DNA from 4 places in the Marinomonas vaga genome. Region 1 is predicted to be linked to each of the others. Evidence: predicted binding sites of a transcription regulator. Region 1 holds the regulator's gene; each other region holds the start of a gene.
The links. Region 1 encodes sigma-54, which starts transcription at its own class of promoters, with help from an activator protein. Its sites were predicted from a motif close to TGGCACNNNNNTTGCTNT; they were not measured.
Positions count from the first base shown of each region.

Region 1 (4,923 bases):
GTGTCCAGTTTCTCGCTTGATTGAGCCAACTCAGCAATCTGTGCCAAGGTCGCTAGATGGTCATCACATTGGTGTGGCGGCACAATTAAAGCAAAGATTAAGTCAACGGGCTTGCGATCAATGGAATCAAAGTCAATGGGGGTATCCAAAGACATTAATACTATGGTGGCATGGCTGGCTTGTTCTAGGCGGCAATGGGGGATGGCGATGCCATTTCCGATGCCTGTGCTTCCAAGTTTCTCTCGGCCGAGTAATGCATCGTACACTTCTTCAGCATTACAGTGTAAGCGTGAGCTGATGGCTTCTGATATTTGCTCAAGAAGGCGCTTTTTGCTTGTGGTGCTTTCTTTCGCAAAGACTAATTCTGGCTTCACTAAGTTTTTGACGGACATGTTAAAAACCTTTAAATGAGACGTTTACGTTCGTTAGATGGTGGAATATTCATCGCTTCGCGGTATTTCGCAACAGTTCTTCGGGCAACTTGGATACCTTGGTCAGCTAAAATAGTTGCGAGTTTGTTGTCGCTAAGCGGTTTTTTGGCTGGTTCATCTGCAACCAGCTTCTTAATCATGGCCCGTATGGCTGTTGACGAGCACTCGCCACCGGATGCTGTGTTCACATGGCTTGAGAAAAAGTATTTCAGCTCAAATATGCCTCGGGGTGTATGCATGTACTTTTGTGTCGTCACTCGAGATATGGTTGACTCGTGCATTCCTACTTCTTCTGCGACATCATGCAACACCATAGGTTTCATGGCTTCCTCACCAATTTCGAAGAATTCCACTTGGCGAGAGACGATGCAGCTGGCAACTTTCAGTAAGGTCTCGTTACGGCTTTGCAGGCTTTTTAAAAACCACTTGGCTTCTTGTAAAGAGTTACGGATATAAGACACATCATCATTGGACTTCGATGTGGCTAGCATTGCAGAGTAAGTTTCATTAATTTTTACGGGCGGTAGGGCATCATTGTTAAGTTCAACCTGCCATACACCCTTATGCTTTTTAACACTTACGTCCGGGATTACGTAGTCAGTATCACTGGTATCAACGAGGGATCCAGGGCGTGGGTTAAGCTGTTGGATTAAACCGATGACTTCTTTTAAGGCGTCTTCTTTGAGCTTGGTTTTGCGTGTTAGTTGAGTGTAGTCTCTGTTGCCTAACAGTCCAAGGTGTTGATCCACAACTAGATGGGTGCTGCGATAGAGAGGATGATCTTTGTAAGCTTCCAATTGTACTAATAGACATTCCCGTAAATCTTGAGAACACACGCCCACGGGGTCAAAGCGTTGCAACCGGTGTTGAACGGCTTCTACTTCATCGAATTCTAAATCTTCCAGTTCCTTTGTTAGTCCTGTGAAAATTTCTTCAAGGGTCGCTGAAAGGTAGCCGTCTGGCTGTACGCTGTCTATGATGGCGTAAGCGATCTCAATATCCTTATCGGACATGTGAGTCAGATTGAGTTGCCAGATTAGGTGGTCTTGAATGTCTTCTGATAGTGCATTTCGACTGTCTAGATCTTGTTCGCCCTCGAAGGCTGGGCTGTCAGACGCCGCTGCTGAGTTCTGGTAGGTGTCATCCCAGTTACTATCAATGGAAAGTTCATTTGGGATGCTTTCCGTCCATTCTGACTCGACACGGGAGTCCTCTGAAGACTCTTGGTTGGAGTCAATGTTCTCTACTGTCGAAGCCGCTTCGGCAACTTTTGCCTCAGCGTCATGGTTGAAGTTTTCTTCCTCGTCTAACTCTAGTAAAGGATTGGACTCCAAGAAGTCATGTATTTCTTGTTGTAGGTCGAGCGTTGACAGCTGCAGCAATTTGATTGCTTGCTGTAGCTGAGGTGTCATTGTTAACTGCTGACCGATTTTAAGTTGCAAAGACTGCTTCATAGCGCAACTCTTTTAAAATTAGAATTTTGGAATGAGTTATGCATACTACTCCCTTTTGATGGGAAAAATAAGGGGCTTACAGGCGGAAGTCGTCGCCCAGATAAATTTTCTTGACTTGCTCATTGTTTATTATGGTCTCAGCGGAGCCAGAGGCAATAATATGCCCATTGCCTACAATGTATGCTTTGTCACAGATATCTAGGGTCTCTCGCACATTGTGGTCTGTAATAAGTACGCCGATACCGCTATTTTGCAAGTGGCGGATGATTTGCTTGATGTCACCTACTGAAATAGGGTCGACGCCAGCAAAGGGTTCGTCAAGCAGGATAAACTTAGGGTTCATGGCCAATGCTCGAGCGATCTCAACTCGGCGTCGTTCGCCACCTGATAACGCCATACCTAAATTTTTACGGATGTGCGTGACATGAAACTCTTCTAGTAAGCTTTCTAGCTTTTCTTTACGCTCAGCTTTCGATAGCTCCTTGCGCGTCTCTAAGATAGCAGAGATATTATCTTCTACGCTCATCTTTCGAAATATTGAAGCCTCTTGAGGCAAATAGCCGACCCCTTTTTGAGCGCGAGTATGCATGGCATCTTGGGTGATGTCTTCCCCATCAATATATATGCCCCCTTGGTCGTTGGTGACCATGCCGACAATCATGTAAAAACAAGTGGTCTTTCCTGCACCATTTGGCCCCAGTAGGCCCACGGCTTGCCCCGTGCTCACGTCAAGAGAAACGTCTTTTACTACTTGTCTTTTCTTGTAGCTTTTTGCGAGGTGCTTCGCTTCTAAAATAGCCATGCTGTTTATCCTTGATGCTACTGCTCGGTGGCTGGCTGTAGGGTCATGTTTACGCGGCCTGAACCACGATTCTCGGCGTTAAAAACATCGGTCTCCATGTAGTAATGTATGTAATCCGCCGCGATTTCGTTGTCACCACGTTTTAGGAAGCCGTTTTTATGAATTTCTAGCTCACCCGCTGAGGTGTCGTAATCAAGAGTGTTTCCTGTTGCTTTAAGCAGTGTGCCAGCTTCATCAAGTACTTGTGAGAATTCCGATGGAGTTCCTGTTGCATGGAGAGACTGAAAAGCACTCGTGGCAGTGTTGGTATTTATGATTAAGCTTTCAGCCACGATCCGAATGCTGCCTTGGGTTGCGATAACATTACCCTTATAGGTTGCAACGCCACTTTTTTGATCAAAGGTGGCCTTGTCTGCCTCTACGCTGATCGGTTGAGATTGATCATCAGGTAGTGCATAGGCAGGCACTGAAAGTATTATGGCAAGGGTTGAAATTAGCTTAATTTTTTTCTGGTTCATAAGTACCTACTACACCGCCATCGAGGGACGTTGTTTCTTCTTTTAGGTTGTGAATGATGATGTCAGAAGATGTATTTATCTGAGCGCTACTGAGTTTTGCTTGTGCTTTACCTGTGATCAGCTGGCTTGAATCATCATAAGTAATCGTTTGTGCTTCAATTTTAACATTTTTATTGTCAGAACTGGTACGAACAACAGAAGCATCTCCATTGAGCGTGAAATTTTTCGAAGAGTCATTAATGGCACCATTCTCAGCTTGTGCAATAGTGGTTGCCCCTGGCTCGGTGCGTGTGATCACTGGTCGAATCAGCAAGGTTTCTTTAGAAGCGTTGTAGTGATTAGCTGTATTCGCTGCAACTTCTTCAACTAGGTTGCCATTTACGGCATACGTTTTGGTGGTCACGTTTTCTAAAAAGTAATCGGGAGAGCTGACTAGCTTTTGCTCCTCAATTAGATATAAAGAAGGTTTATTGCCGAGTATGAAAATCAAAACGAATACAATGAGTATGCAGGCAACACCTATTAAGCGTTTGCGTTCTAGTATGTATTTGATGGCCACATTTACTTCCAGATTAAACTAATGAATACATGTAGGTGCCGTATGCGCCCAGTAAAGGGAATGCCATCCACTTGGGGATACTGCGGCCGTGATGTTTGTTAAACACGAACACCGATAATGCAAAAATGACAGACAGTCCGAACATCCACCAATAATCCCGACTCATGATGCTGTTTTCAAGTGCTCCAGGCGCTAATAAGGCAGGTAATGGTAAAACGGTAGCTAGGTTAAAAATATTGGAGCCTAATATGTTGCCGATGGCGATATCGTGATGGCCTTTTTTTACGCTGGTTATTGATGCAGCGAGTTCAGGCAGGCTAGTACCAATCGCTACAATGGTTAAGCCAATGATTAAATCTGATACTCCAAGAGATGTCGCAATCCCAATTGCTCCCCATACCAGAAGTTTTGAGCTGGCGATCAGTACGATTAAGCCAACTAGGGCGATAGCAAGGGATTTGATGACAGGACTGCCGTCGTCTTCCGGTAGATCGCCAGTCAACTCATCTTCTATGTCTTTAGAGCCTTTCAACAAGAAAAATAAGGTGATAGCAAAACCAGCGACAAGCAAGGTTCCGTCCAAAATGTCTAGTGCGCCATCATACATCAATACCCCAGCAAGAACTGTAATTCCTAAAAACAGCGGAATTTCCTTTTTTGTCAGGCTGCTATTAATAGGTATTGCTGCAAGTAATAAAGTTGCCCCAAAAACTAATCCGATGTTGGCAACGTTAGAGCCGATAACATTACCAATGGCAATGCCTGGTGCATTATCGATAGCCGCTATAGCGGAAACCACCATTTCAGGAGCGGAAGTGCCTAGAGCTACGAGTGTTACGCCAATAATTATGGGGCTTACGTTGAGTTTTTCGGCGACCAGTGCAGCATGCTCAATAAATTTGTCTGAGCTCATGACTAGCAGTACTAAGCCAACAACGAGAGCGATGGAAAACAATAACATGTATAAGGTACTCAAATAGGCAATGAATGTGTTTGATATGTATTAATGCGGACATTTAATGAAGTTTGAAAGAGTATTTCAAGACTTGTATTTCCCGCGCTGAAAGTGTTGGCATTCCTTTTCCGAAGGTCCAATGCTAGTATCCCGAACTATCATAGGGCAGGGAGTACAACGTGGACGCCTACATTAAAATACGAG
Region 1 is NZ_AP043903.1:3,361,578-3,366,500, reverse strand. It holds gene ACZ5DR_RS15910 (PTS sugar transporter subunit IIA) at 1-392, opposite strand, end outside; gene ACZ5DR_RS15905 (RNA polymerase factor sigma-54) at 404-1,885, opposite strand; gene lptB (LPS export ABC transporter ATP-binding protein) at 1,962-2,687, opposite strand; gene lptA (lipopolysaccharide transport periplasmic protein LptA) at 2,705-3,205, opposite strand; gene lptC (LPS export ABC transporter periplasmic protein LptC) at 3,186-3,764, opposite strand; gene ACZ5DR_RS15885 (calcium/sodium antiporter) at 3,778-4,725, opposite strand; gene ACZ5DR_RS15880 (ATP-binding cassette domain-containing protein) at 4,899-4,923, shown strand, end outside.

Region 2 (4,923 bases), 130 kb from region 1:
CCATAGGAACGCCACCGCGTCCAAGCGGAACCAACGAATGCCTTTTTCTAGGTAAAGGCGGATGATGCGTAAAAACTCCAGTAACACGGTTGGATTTTCAAAGTTCAAATCCACTTGGTCGTGACTGAAGGTACACCATACGTGCTTAACGCCGTTTTTAGTCTGTACTTCCCGTAGCAGTGGTGAGGTGCGTGGGCGTACTACGTTGCTCACATCCGTATTGGGGTCTGCCTCGTAGAAATAGCTGGCACCGGGTTCGACCCCCGCTTTGAAATTTTCAAACCACATACTGCGGCTAGAGCAATGGTTGATAACCAAGTCACCCATGACTTTAAAGTCTTCTGAGAGAGCGGAGACGTCACGCCACTTACCTGATGAGGGATTCACAGAGGTGTAATCCATCACGCTGAAACCATCGTCTGAGCTGTAAGGGAAAAACGGCAGTAGGTGGACGGCCGAAATGCATTGGGCAAGCTCTGTTTTCACAAAGGAATGCAGTGTGTTGAGTGGCGCCTCGCCTTCCTTTCGCAGGGTATCCGCATAAGTGATGAGCATGACGTCTGACTGATCCCAAATGTTGCGGTGAGGCGTTGGGGATTCGGTCTTCGGGTCAAGGCCAAAGGTCGTTAAACAGGTGCGTGTAAAATCCCCTGCATCCAAATGAGGGTACAGAACTTGAATGTGTCCTATGAGTCGTTGCTCAAGGTGTGAAAGAGGCGCTGATTCCATTTTTACCTACCTACAATGTCGGGTGGTTAATCTTTTTACTATGCACGGGCTCCCATAGAGTCGCAAGTCTGAGAGGGCCTAGGATTTCGGCCCGTACTCAGCCATATCTTGTTCAACTGCACTTTCAAGCTGCTTCATAACGCCTGGGAAGGCGCTCACGACACGGTTCCAGCTTGGGATGAATGGTGCTTCCATTGGGTTCTCAAGATAATTGTTGCCGGCTTTCATAATATTGCTGGCAAATAACTCCACTGCACGTTCTTCAGAATGGACGTCTAATTTTAGACCGTTGATCTCAGCATCGTTTCGGTAGGTCTCAATAAAGTCCAGCGCTACTCGGTAATAAGTGGCCTTGATAGTACGGAACGTTTCTTGGTTAAAGACGATTCCGTTGGTTGCTAGCTTACGGAAGATGGCTTTAGTGATGTCGATGGACATTTTAGACAAACCACCAGCATCGTTGTCTGCTGACAGGTCCTGATGCTTGTGATCGTACACATCGGCAATATCTACCTGACATAGGCGGTTAGTGGAGTAGTTACGGTACATCTCACTCAATACGCCTACTTCTAACCCCCAATCACTTGGAATGCGAAGATCGGTCATTACATCTCGGCGGAAAGAGAACTCACCTGCAAGGGAATAACGGTAGCTGTCTAGGTAGTCTAGGTAATCCAAGTGCCCCAAAACTTTTTTCAGTGAGTAGAGTAATGGTGTCACGAGTAGGCGGCTAACACGACCATTCATCTTGCCGTTGGCGGTACGGGCGTAAAAGCCTTTACAGAATTCATAGTTAAAATTCGGGTTCGCGACGGGATAAATGAGGCGTGCTAATAGGCTACGGTCATAGGTGACGATGTCGCAGTCATGCATGGCAACGGATTCGGCTTCCGAAGCGGACAAGGTGTAGCCCATACAAAACCAGACATTGCGGCCTTTGCCAGGATCGGATGGAGACAGAGCTTCGCCTTTTAGAACTTCATCAATGGCGCGCAAGCGAGGGCCATCATTCCAAAGGACTTTGTGCTTTTGTGGTAACTGGGAGAAAAACTCCAGTGCATGGCGGTACTGTTCTTCGGTGGCGCGATCCAACCCGATAATGATTTCATCTAGGTAGGGAACTTCTTTAAGATGCTTAATGATGTTTGGCATGGCATCGGTTTCTAGTTCCGAGTACAAGCATGGCAAGATCAACGCGAGAGGGCGCTTTTTGGCGAATTCGCAGAGCTCATTCTCCATGTCTTCCAGTGGACGGTTGGCTAGATTGTGTAGTGTCGTAATGATGCCGTTTTGATAGAAATCACCCATTTTAATCTCCTAAAGCATGTGTATGCGTTATGACCAAATGTGACTTGGCCAGCATTATTGTTATACGTAACCTTCCGTAGCAAGTGCCTTATTTATGGCCTCACTCCAGCCCGTTGGGCCATAGGATTCGGTAATCCAAACATCTGATCGGTTTGGGATTTCTGGTGGAATATGTACTGGTGAGCGCACTACTACTGGGATGTTGGCTTGGCCAATCATGCCTACGTCATTTTCACCGTCACCCAAAGCGATAGTTTTGGTTTGTTCTTGGTATTTGTCTTGGTACTGCTGATTAAGCCATTCCATAGCGACCGCTTTGTCACAGGCTTCTCCCATAAGGTGAACGAAGCGACCGCCTTTTTGAACTTTCACACCGTGCTTTGCCATCTCTGTTTTTAATGACTCAAGAGCATTTTGAGAGTCATTCCATATTAGTGGTTCGGTGAACTCTCTCTGTAGTGATAGGGAGGCGCTGGCTAGATCTAAGCCTGTGTATTCCGCAAGTTGTTCTGGGGTTAATTCGCTGTAGCAAGTGAAGTCATAGGTGTCTTTGAAACTGAGAGCCAGCTCAATAAGATTTACTCGACTGGGGCCGAAAGCTTTTACCCAATAATCCCCATGACTTTGCAGTTCATCTGTGGCTTGAAGTGAGCAAGTCTTTGGCAGATAGACCGCGGCGCCATTTTCGGTAATGAATGGATCACGATGACGTAAGTCTTGGCGCAGAGAAAGTAGTTCTGAGTAGGTTTTGCTGGTGTTGATCACACAAGGGATGCCCAGTGTTTTTAGTGTGGTCAGTGCAGTGCTTGCAGCCTGGAAACTGTAATCAAAGTGATCAAGTAGTGTGCCATCTAAATCCGTAAATACGATCAGTTTGGATGTCATGTAATCAGATGAAGTCAATTAACCCTCTGAACTTCACCCTTTCCTCCTAAAGTTGATTTAAGGGGCATGGAAATGTATGTAAATCCATTTGCCCAGTCATTTTTGAAACGACTCTATTACTAGGTTAAAGCAATTAGCTTGCCAGCGTGTTTTATATGGTCGCCATTGAATGAAAGTGTAAGGGGCTTCCAACACAGTTTTGTGACAGCTGAGCACAGAGGAACACTCATACTCCAAGGATTTATGAGGAATCAAAGGGAGTCTAAGATTCTGTTTTACTTCATTAAATGGAGTGGAGCAGGAGAGTAATAAAAACCCATGGCGCACTGTTTTGGTGCTCTATTTTGTGGCGCACAATATTGTTGCGGTGGTTTTGCTCTTTTTGTGGGCTTGTTGTGGGAGTGTTTAGGTTGAAGTCGGTGGTGGCCTCAGAAAGTTAAAAATACTACTAATGAAACAGCGAGTAAGTGGCATATATGGGGGATGATAAGCATTCTGGTTTATTCGACTCTTTTCAAAATCTAGACTCTTAAAATGAGTTTTTTTGCAGTACTATTTCAGACGATTATTTTGAAAAACCAAATATCACCGAGTTTTGTACTGAAATAACGAATTTTTCGATATTAGATTTTTCTGCTAATCGAGATGGATTTTTCATTTTCGCAGATTTAAAGGCAGGCTAACTATGGACTCTTCCACGGGTATTCCCCGTCCTCAACTTCAATCCCTTTACGATATTCTTCCTCAAGAACCTCTGCTTATGATGGGCGCCGGTCCGGTACCTATCCCTGAGCGTGTCGCCAAAGCCAATTCAGTGGTTATCAATCATTTAGGCCCAACCATGGCCAAGGTGATTGATCAAGTGAAGCAGATGGCGCGTTATGTGTTTCAAACGGAATCCAAGTGGGTATTAGGTGTTGCGGGGCCAGCTTCGGCGGCCATGGAGATGTCGGCTGTGAACTTGCTTCAGCCGGGTGAAAAGATTCTTTGTCTGAATAATGGCTTTTTTAGCCATCGCATGGCGGAAATGGCGACCCGTGTTGGCGCAGATGTTCATGAATTGCATATTCCTGTTCATGAAGCCGCTGACCCTGAGCGGGTTAGAAAGGCCATTGAGCAAGTGCGTCCTAAAGTGATCAGCATGGTGCAGGGAGAAACCTCTAACACGGTTTGTAACCACACTTTAAAAGAAATTGCCGGGATTGCTAAATCCTATGGTTGCTTAGTGGTAGTCGATGCGGTGTGTACCTTGAGCACCATGCCCCTAAAAATGGATGAATGGAACGTTGACTGCGTCATTACGGGTGGGCAAAAAGGTTTGTCTTCTATCCCAGGGGTGTCTTTGGTGGCGTTTTCTAATGATGCTTGGCAAGCCATTGAAAGCCGCACTAAGCCTGTGACCCATTGGTGTTTTGATGCCAAATTAGCCGAAAACTTTTGGCACCGAGATGGCTATCATTATACAGCCCCTGTGTCTGGCATTATGGCTTTGCATGAAGCCTTAAAACTGGTCTGTGAAGAAACGCTTGAGCAGCGTTTCGCTCGCCATGAGCGTTGTTCTAGTGCCTTGCAGGCGGGTATTGAAGGAATGGGCTTGGATTTATTTATCCAAGGAAAAGCCCGTTTGAATTCAGTAGTGGGTATCAACATCCCAGAGGGCCTGTCAGCAAAACAGATATGTGATCATATTTCCGATGTCTATCGAGTCGAGATCGCGGGATCTTTCGGTCAGCCTATTGTGCGCATCGGGCAAATGGGAGAGCAGTGTCGAGAACACAACCTGTTCCGCACCTTACATGCATTAGGTAGTACCATGCGTGATCTTGGGGTTAAAGTCGATCAGCCTAATGGTATGGCTGAGATGGAAGCTTACTTACAGAGCACGCCTCGGTTAATTTCTCGCAGCGTCGCCTAACTCAAGCTTCACATGGCTGAATAAAAATGCCCATGATGATTTCATCATGGGCATTTTTTGTTTTTGTACTAGGCTCTATATCACTT
Region 2 is NZ_AP043903.1:3,490,185-3,495,107, reverse strand. It holds gene ACZ5DR_RS16395 (alpha-amylase family glycosyl hydrolase) at 1-729, opposite strand, end outside; gene ACZ5DR_RS16390 (glycosyltransferase family protein) at 808-2,037, opposite strand; gene ACZ5DR_RS16385 (HAD-IIB family hydrolase) at 2,098-2,940, opposite strand; gene ACZ5DR_RS16380 (pyridoxal-phosphate-dependent aminotransferase family protein) at 3,608-4,837, shown strand.
Region 2: ACZ5DR_RS16385 (HAD-IIB family hydrolase) is a predicted target of sigma-54. The motif match lies at 3,049-3,066, and genes of this name have one in related genera.

Region 3 (4,923 bases), 590 kb from region 1:
GATGTTTCGACTATGGCCTCTGCAGTGTCACCCAGTCCCGCCAGAATATAAGTACTCACCTGCCCTCGACCGAACACCGCTACCGCAGCTTCAAAAGCGGCAAAGTACTCGTCTAATGAAACATCTGCTTTTCCTGGTGTAACCTGCTCTCTGACGGCAGGCGTGACTACCTCTAAATGCATTCCTAAGGCATCAATGCCCGCATCTTTCATTTTTTGAAACCAAGCATGATCTTTCGGCGGCTCACATTGGCCTTGGATAGGGACATCAACGACCGCTCTAATGGCCTTTGCGCTATCACACATCACACGAGCACCACGGTCAGGTGTCGCGGGTGTACCAGTCGTCATAACGATATGCTTGATGCCATCCATCTCTACAGCTGCTTTAGCGACTTCAGCGAGTTGCTCTGGTGTTTTGTGGGCGATCGTTCGGCCAGCACTTAGCGACTGACCTATGGAGCAAAATTTACAAGCCTTACGGCGACTCTCGTAACGAATACAGGTCTGTAAGACTGTCGTTGCCAAGACATCAGAACTGTGGAGCGTAGCAATTTGCTCATAAGGAATACCGTCTTCCGTTTGCAAGCCATAAAAATTGGGCGTCTTGGTATACGTCACATCCGTCAGAGGAATCGCGTCACCGTTAGTCTCTAATTGAGTAATTTTCCCATTATCCAAAACATACGGAGACTCCCATGCCGATTGGGTGTACACCGGAACCATCACTGTCGTCCCGTCAATAGTGAGCGCTTGATGATCTGATGGCCCAGCTCCGCCTCTTCTACTTACATGAGTTTGATCACGATTCACCAACCTCAGCCCTTTTGTCTGAAGGTCTGTAATCAGGCTAGATTTCACTGTTTGTGATGATTTCATGGTTTGACTCCCCGGTGACCTCTATAGAAGATTCAACAATGGGTGTTTGAAACATTGGTGTTGTGTACTGGCTTGGGGCATTTTGAATCCGTAAACTTAAAAGTTCAGGGCGAGCGTAATGCCCAACGGAATCCATCATGCGCTTGCGCTTGTCGATTAACCCCATGTCTAAATCTGCGACGATGTAGCCTTCCCCTTCGGTCATAGGCGGCACAAGATGCTTACCTTCAGGCGTAATAATGGCTGTGTTGCAACCATCTCGAAGAGCTTTTTGCATTTCAGGGTCGTCCGTTAAACTTTGGATTTGAATGTCTGTTAACCAACCTGTTGCATTGATCACAAAGCAACCCGACTCCAAGGCATGATGGCGAATGGTCACGTCCATCTGCTCACCAAAGATTGGCCCAACCAGAGACCCAGGGAACTGTGCACAGTGGATTTGCTCGTGTTGGGTCATAAGAGAATATCTGGCAAGAGGGTTATAATGCTCCCAACACGCAAGCGCCCCGACTCGACCAACATTGGTTTCTACAACTTTTAATCCAGCTGCATCACCTTGCCCCCAGATCATGCGCTCATGATAAGTCGGTGTGATTTTTCTGCGTTTCAGAACCAATTCACCGGTGGCGTCAAAAATAAGCTGAGTGTTATACAAGCTGCCGTGATCTCGTTCGTTTACCCCCATCACAATAACCATGCTGTGTTGCTTCGCTTTTCGGCTTAGCGCGTCAGTGGTGGCACTAGGAACTTCGACTGCTTGTTCATAAAGTTTTAAATGAGGTTTACCTTGCTTAACCGGTGGCAAAATAAACGAAAAGTACGGGTAGTAAGGCATAAAGGTTTCAGGAAAAACGATCAGCTCAACCCCATCTTTCGCGGCTTCATCAATGACTGCTAAGACTTTTTCAAGCGTACCGCTCAAACTCTCTAAATCAGGAGAGATTTGAACGGCAGCAGCGCGAACGGTCTGTTTTGATTGCATCGCTGCTGCCTCCTGCTTATACAGTCCAGGTATCGATGATCAACGCATCATCACGTTTGTGAATTAGCTTAAGATCAAGAACATCCAAAGGATTGATAGGACGGATGCCTTCAATCAAAGAGCGCTCTCCGTGGCCGTATAAAGCTTGTAGAGCAAAACGACACGCGTACACTTTGCCTCCTTCTGCCATGAACTTCTTCAATTGATTGTTGAAGTTCATGTGCCCTGGAAATGCTTCATCACCAAGAGTTGGAAAGCCACGCTGAACCCCAAGATTGACGCCTGGGCCGTATAGTAGAATCGAAGTCTCATAACCTTTGCGCAACAAGCGGGTCGCTTGAAGCATATTTACAAAGCCAATAGAGCCTTCGAACGCTACAGTGTGAAATGTCACTAGAGCTTTCTCACCTGCTTCAGCTTTGACGTCTTCAAATACTTTTTCTTCGTAATCAACAAAAAAATCACCGTCTTTATTTAGAGGGAATTCGACTGTAGGCATTGAGTGTTCTCCTTAATTAATTTTGGTTAGAAATCGATACTGCTCAATTTCACAAAATATATTGCACACCTAATGCCAATGATTGCATTTACAAAAGCAATCAATTTGCGATAAATGCTTTTTCCACTCTTTCTAAGAGGTGAATTTTTTTTTAAAATAATGAAAATTTCGTTAAAAATGGCATTTATTGATAATTTATGAATGCACCATTTGATTGCATATATGAAATAATAGTCACTCTTTGAGTGCATTTTGGAAGCTTGTCCCAATGTACAAAGCACAGATAGAGCGCTGGAAAAAAGCCGTAGAAGAGAAAGGTAAATACCCCACTTATAAACTCTTAGCAGACTTGATTGAGCAAGATATAGAGACGGGGAAGCTACAGCCACAAGACAAAATCCCTCCCATGAGAGATCTAGCTGAGATAGTTGGGATCAATTATTCCACAGCATCAAGAGCCTACGCAGAGGCTCGAAAACGCGGTTTAATTGAATCTATAACTGGTGCAGGCACCTTTGCCAAAGGCAAAGTTCCAGCAATAAAACCCAGTTTAGCTCCCTACGAACTAACCATGAACATGGTCATAGAGCCGGCCATACCGACACTAGTAGATGAGATAAAAGACGTTGCCATTAGCACCATCAGTCAAGGTAGCCTATACAAAATGTTGCGCTATCAGGAACATGGAGGAAGCACATTAACTAAAGAATTGGTTAAGCAGCACTTACTGCGTAAAGCTGATCACATCTCCCTTTCTCAACTTGTTATCTCTCAAGGTGTCCATCAAATATTAAGTGCACTTGTTACGCAGCTATGTGACGAACAGCAAGTTATCTGTGTAGATTCACTGACTTATCCAGGCATCAAATCTATAGCAGCACAATTGGGCAAACGACTACACGCACTTGAAAGAGATCATGACGGCCCACTGGTATCCTCATTTGAGGACGCTTGCAAAACACATCAAGTTGCGGCTTTGTACCTAAACCCAACCATGCACAACCCTACCTGTACGTCTATCTCACGAAGCCGTCGAGAGGCATTAGTTGATGTAGCACTGCGCTACAGCATCAACATTATCGAAGACGATGTTTACGAACCACTGGCGGAAAATCCTGCTCCGTCCTTTGCGCAATTGGCTCCTGAGCTCACTTACTACGTATCCAGCTTGTCTAAATGCTTTGGCCCGGGAGTTCGCTTTGGCTTTGTGGCATGTCCTACCAGACGAGCCGCAGAGCATACAAATGGCGCACTACGCTCTCTTAATGTCATGTCAGTACCGATTATGGAGATGATTGTGTCCAATTGGCTTAGAGAAGGCACTGTAGATCGTATGATCCAATCAATACGAAGAGAAGCCAATGCTCGGCAGCAAATCATTTATGATCAGCTTCATGGTATCGCGCTCAATATGGAAGAAAACGCCTTTCATTTCTGGCTCAAATTTCCGAAGACTGTCAGCTGGCACCCAACAGAACTTGCAATAGAACTTCGCTCAAAAGGAATAAGTTCTGTAGCAAGCGTCGCTTTTGCTACAGATAATCACCCACCTCATGCAATGAGAGTATGCTTTGGCGGCCCCTTTAATCGCAGCGATGTTACAGAGCAAATGCAGCGACTCAAGGAAACCTTATTTGAACCTCCACACCTAAATCAAACTCGCTACTAATTCGGTAACGAACGAAGCCATCTTGCTTGTTGAGCAATGGCTTTGTTTGCTTGCTTATCGCCAACAAATAGTGGGTAAGCATGAACGGCTTCCCTCTCTTCGTGGTATAAACATGTTACTCCTGCCCCATCTATTTCCCTTTTTAAGGCCCGGGTTGCAGGCAAAAAAACTTCTCTTGAGCCAGATAAGATAAAGAATTCCACACCGAGCATCTTTAAATTTGACCAACTCATAACTGGCGCGGTGTGATCAAGCTGGCTACTCATCCAATTCAACCAACGCACATCTAGAACTAGATCTTTAAAATTAGATGCGTCCTCATAGTTTGGCCAATCTTGTCTATTTGTCCACGGAGACATAAGTAGTACTCCACGAGGGGCAAAAACCAAGCCCGTATTTTTTGAAAGCTTGCCCAAGAGTGAGAGAACCAAACTTCCTCCCGAACTATCGCCTGCAATAGACCAATTTCCATACAGATCGCCTGATTGATACATAGTCGTTAAAACACTTAAGCATTGCTTCGTCATCATGTCATAAGAGCAAGTTGTTGGAAATTTTGTATAGTGCAGCACAGCGGCAGCTTTATTTGTCGATAAAACCAATTCTGAAATCCAACGCCATTGAGATCCCATAACTCCTGCAACAAAACCTCCACCATGGAAATACACCAGCACACCTTCTTCTGCCGCCTTTTCACGATTAAGCCAAGTGCATTGAACCTCTCCATAGTATGAATTATGGATAGTAATACTTTGATACCTATCAGAATTAGATAACACCTCTACAGCCTGTAGATCTGTATTACGACTTAACTCTTCAAGGGAGGTCAGGCTCACAGGCTTGCCAAGATGAATTCCTTCTAAAATAATTTGCCCTAATTTTGCAATAGGACTGC
Region 3 is NZ_AP043903.1:2,770,501-2,775,423, reverse strand. It holds gene ACZ5DR_RS13025 (MSMEG_0568 family radical SAM protein) at 1-878, opposite strand, end outside; gene ACZ5DR_RS13020 (Nit6803 family nitrilase) at 850-1,860, opposite strand; gene ACZ5DR_RS13015 (MSMEG_0572/Sll0783 family nitrogen starvation response protein) at 1,877-2,359, opposite strand; gene ACZ5DR_RS13010 (aminotransferase-like domain-containing protein) at 2,628-4,028, shown strand; gene ACZ5DR_RS13005 (alpha/beta hydrolase) at 4,025-4,923, opposite strand, start outside.
Region 3: ACZ5DR_RS13015 (MSMEG_0572/Sll0783 family nitrogen starvation response protein) is a predicted target of sigma-54. The motif match lies at 2,453-2,470, and genes of this name have one in related genera.

Region 4 (4,923 bases), 1.1 Mb from region 1:
CCCCAAGACCGTCTTTAAAAAGAATCCATCGAGCACCGATCATGCCTTTGCTGATGAGTCCCAGCTTGCTGTTTAAGGTCACAGGCTTTTTACACCAGTATTGGAAGTAGACTTCCAAATGGTCTTGCAGGTTCTCTCCGACCCCAGGCAACTCGTGCACCAATGGAACCTTGGCTTTTTCTAGTACGTCTTTAGGGCCAATGCCTGAACGTTGTAGCAAAGTGGGTGAGCCGATAGAGCCAGCGCTCAAGATGACTTCTTTTGATGCGGTCGCTGTGGCGTCAACGCCGTTATGGCTGTACTCAAGACCAATCGCTACCTTGTTTTGCACCACAACCTTGTTACTCAGAACACCCGTTCGTACGGTCAAATTTGGGCGCTTCATTGCACGGCGTAGGTAAGCATTAGATGTGGACGCACGCACGCCATCTTTTACCGTCATGTGCATAGGGCCAAAGCCTTCTTGACGGTAGCCATTGTAGTCTTCCGTTTGACCGTACCCTGCTTCTTCCCCAGCATTGATAAAAGCTTGGTAAAGTGGGTTTAGGCGCATGTCATTGCCGTTGTTGGTCGACAATGGGCCAGAACCGCCTCGGTAAGTGTCTTCTCCATCGCGCCATGTTTCAGCACGTTTGAAGTAAGGTAGTACCGTTTGGTAGTTCCAACCAGCTGCACCGTTTTCTTCCCATTCATCAAAGTCGCATGCATGGCCACGTACATACACCATGCCATTGATGGAGGAAGAGCCGCCCAGTACTTTGCCTCGAGGACAGTGCATTTCACGGCCGTCTAGACCGTCTTCTTTGTCCGTATGAAACTGCCATGCGAATTTATCTGTGTTCATTGGGTAGGACAGTGCGGTTGGCATCTGAATAAAGATATTTTTGTCAGAGCCTCCCATTTCTACCAGTAGAACCTTGTGTTCACCGCTTTCAGTTAGGCGATCGGCTAGCACACAGCCAGCTGAGCCCGCCCCAACAATGATGTAATCAAACTGTTCGTTGACCATCGCTCGGATCCTCCGTTAGTAAGGGCTAGGAATATCTGTCATAGAAACCAGCACACTCTTCACTTGAGTGTATTGGCGCAGAGTTTCAAGACCGTTTTCACGACCGACACCGGACTCTTTGTAGCCACCGACTGGCATTTCAGCCGGAGAAGCGCCCCAAGTGTTGATCCAGCAAATACCCGCTTCTAGCTGTTTGATGACGCGATGTGCACGGCTGATGTCTTTGGTGAAGACGCCTGCTGCAAGGCCGTATTTTGTGTCGTTAGCGCGGCGAATCACATCCGCCTCATCGTTGAAGCTTAATACTGACATGACAGGTCCGAAGATTTCGTCACGTACCTGTGGCATATCATCGGTGCAATCTGTGAAGACCGTTGGAGCAACGAAAGCCCCTTTTTCGCAACCATTAGCAGTGTATTGCTCGCCACCACACAGCAGTGTGGCACCCGCTTCTTGAGCTGCCGTAATGTAGCCAAGCACTTTTTCCATATGGTCTTTGTTGATGAGCGAGCCGACTTGGGTATTCATGTCCATCGGATCACCGATGATCATGGCTTCAGTGCGGGCTTTCAGCTCTTTTGTGAAAGCCTCTAGCATGTCTTCGTGAACGAATACGCGAGTGCCGTTGGTGCACACTTCACCTTGGGTGTAGAAGTTTGCCAACATGGCACCAGAAACCGCTTGGTCGACGGGCATGTCTGGGAAAATGATTAGCGGAGACTTACCGCCAAGTTCCATGGTCACTTCTTTTAGAGAAGAGGCGGCAGCGGACATGACTTTTTTGCCAGTACCTACTTCACCAGTGAAAGAAACTTTGTCGATTTCAGGGTGATTTGTGATGAGCTGACCTGTACGAGCGTCCCCTTGAACCACGTTGAATACGCCATCAGGAAGACCCGCTTCGGTGAAAACTTCCGCAAGACGGTAAGCGGTCAGAGGGGTTTCTTCAGAAGGTTTGAAAATCATTGCGTTACCAGCGGCTAGGGCTGGACCGGATTTCCAACAAGCGATCTGCACTGGGTAGTTCCAGGCACCGATACCCGCACAAATGCCTAGGGGCTCACGGCGAGTGTAGTAGAAGCTGTCTGCGTCTAGGTCTTGGAAATCCCCTTGGATTTTATCTGCAAGGCCTGCGTAGTATTCGATTACATCTGCACCGGTTTGAATATCAACAACCATGGCTTCTTGCATCGGCTTGCCTGTGTCTTGTACTTCCAAGGCGGCGATTTCATCGTTGTATTGACGTAGCAGATCCGCTGCACGTTTAAGGATACGTCCACGTTCAACACCGCTCATGGCAGCCCATTCTTGCTGACCTTTCTTGGCAGAGTCGATGGCTGCTTGCAGTTCTTTTTCCCCTGCAAGTTCTATGGTTGCAAGTACTTCACCTGTTGCTGGGTTCAGTGTCTCGAAGGTTTCACCCGTCGTTGATGCAAGGTAGCGGCCGTGAATGTATTGCTGCTTATGTGCCATGTTTCACCTCTCAGAATCGATCAGCGTATGTGCTGTGTGTTAAAAGTTTAGCGCGTGTCGTTAACTAAATGATCGGCATTTAATTTTTATTAAACGCGCGTTTAATAAAAACCAATTGTACAGAAATTAAGTGGTTTTGACACCACCTTCGGTTAAAACGGATAAATTTTGAGGGTGAAGTAGACGCTTTTGGGGCTTAAAAATGTTTCTTTCAGGCGCAACAAAGCCCTGATTAGTGAGGCATCAGGGCTTTTGCAAAAGTAGGTCGAACGCTTATGGATTAAATGTCGATCACGCAGTTTTGGTCATGACTGACAGGGCTCGGAATATAGGCGTCCGCACTTTCATCATTGACCCAAGTGGTACCGTCAACAAGGTATCGAAACTGATACTGCTTGTCTTTTTCTAGGTTAATAGTCGAGGCGAACACACCTGTCTTCTGCTTACGCATTAACGTGGCTGTCTCATCCCAGTTGTTGAAATCTCCTACCAAGGCGACATTCTTCGCTCCATTTAGAGCGTCTGCTGGTAGCGCAAATTTCACTTTGCATTCAGGCTTGGTTTTTAAGTAGGTCTTTTCAATCATCTTCAGCTCCTTGAGTCTGGTATGAATGGGTGTAGAAGTTATGAACACCTGAAAGATGCAAAGCAAGTCTCACGCCAATGGGGATAAAACATGGTTTTATCCCCAAGTTCGGGTTGTTTTTGGCGTTATAACTTAATCAACATACTAAAAACGCTAAATATGAGGGCGTTTTGTTTAAAATATGCACAATATTCTAGCGCCTGACGCTAAACTTCATGGTGAACATCAAAAAACAATAAGAGGTGACCCTTATGGAATTTGCTCACATTGTTCTCATTGTTCTCGCTGTCGCGTTCGTCGCGAAACTTTCTTACCTGTGGTACATCAAGCACCATGACCATGGTAAACACCATGATCATCATCGCCATTAGTGCTCGGCGTTTGCTTCCAAGTAGCGCTTACGCTTGCTGTCTTTGACTTTGTTTAGGTCGACAAGTACGAGTCCATCGATGCAGTAGCCAAAGTCAGCATCTACGCCGAAATCTAAGAAGCGTACGCCATCGTCTTCACACAGCTCGCTGTACTGTTTAAATAAAGTCGGTACAGCAGCTCCTACATTGCCTAATTGCTCTTTCAGGGTACGAAAATCCTCTTCGTAGTTGTTGCCGACGAAATAGCTTTTCATTAGGGCTTGGTTGTCTACAGAGATACGGTAGGGAGTGTAGGAGGAGGCCAAATACTCAGGATCAGAGAAATAGGTACGGTAGAAGTAGACGATCATATCTTTGGCAATGTCTGGCACATTACCACTCAGACTGACAGGGCCGAACATGAAACGCACTTCTGGGTGGCGCACCAAATAAGCGCCAATGCCATACCAAAGATAGTCAAGGCTACGTTTGCCCCAGTATTTGGGTTGTACAAAACTGCGTCCTAATTCAATGCCTTGCATAAAATAGGGCTCCATATCACAGCTGTAACTAAATAAGCTTGCGCTGTAGATGGTTTGATCCTGATCCGCCTGCAGGTATTTGTAGACTTCGCCAATTCGGTAGGCCCCGACGATTTCAAGCTCGTCTTCATCCCAAAGAATTAGATGGCGATAGTATTGATCATATTTGTCTAAATCTTTTTTCTCACCAGTCCCTTCCCCCACTTTACGAAAAGCAACTTCCCGTAAGCGACCGATCTCTTGCATCAAACTAGAGTCGTGTTCGTAGTCTACAAGATAGATTTGTTTATTGTCCTTGGTACTGCCCAGGTGCTCCGCTCGTTTGAGCTCTGCTTTCAGTTGTTGGCGGTTTTGTGGGTGAGAAACGGTTTTTTCTGTTTTAAGAAGCGGTTTACGACCCTTGGCAATACGGTAAAGATGGCGCTTAACCAGTTTGTTCTTTTCTTTGGTGCTTAAGGGTAAACGCGCCAATTCTTGAATTGGAATAGGTTGGCCCACTTGCATAGGAATGCGACGATTTCGCTGGCGGAACATTTCATTGGCCAGTTGAACCGTAGACAGGGGGCGATAGATCCATGAGCTGGTGTAAAACAGCATGGAGTTTCGGCCACCAATATGCACAGGTAAAAGAGGGCTATTGGTTTTTTGGGCGATCTTTAAGTAGCTTGAGTTCCAAGCTAGGTCTTTTACTCCGCTTGGAGACAGTCGAGAGACTTCCCCAGCAGGGAAGATGATGACTGCTTCTTCCCTATGTAGACAATCCATGATGGCTTTTAGTTGTGAGCGCCCAGTTTTACCGCCGATATTGTCCACTGGCAGAACCAATCCTTTTAAAGCATCGAATCCTAGCAGTAAGTCGTTGGCAACGATTTTGACATCCGTGCGAATCTCGCCGATTAGGCGCAGTATAGCGAGGCCGTCAAGTGCCCCAAGAGGATGGTTGGCGACGATTAGAGTTCGCCC
Region 4 is NZ_AP043903.1:670,678-675,600, reverse strand. It holds gene betA (choline dehydrogenase) at 1-1,009, opposite strand, end outside; gene betB (betaine-aldehyde dehydrogenase) at 1,025-2,482, opposite strand; gene ACZ5DR_RS03120 (isoamylase early set domain-containing protein) at 2,763-3,068, opposite strand; gene olsF (bifunctional ornithine lipid synthase OlsF) at 3,436-4,923, opposite strand, start outside.
Region 4: ACZ5DR_RS03120 (isoamylase early set domain-containing protein) is a predicted target of sigma-54. The motif match lies at 3,128-3,145, and genes of this name have one in related genera.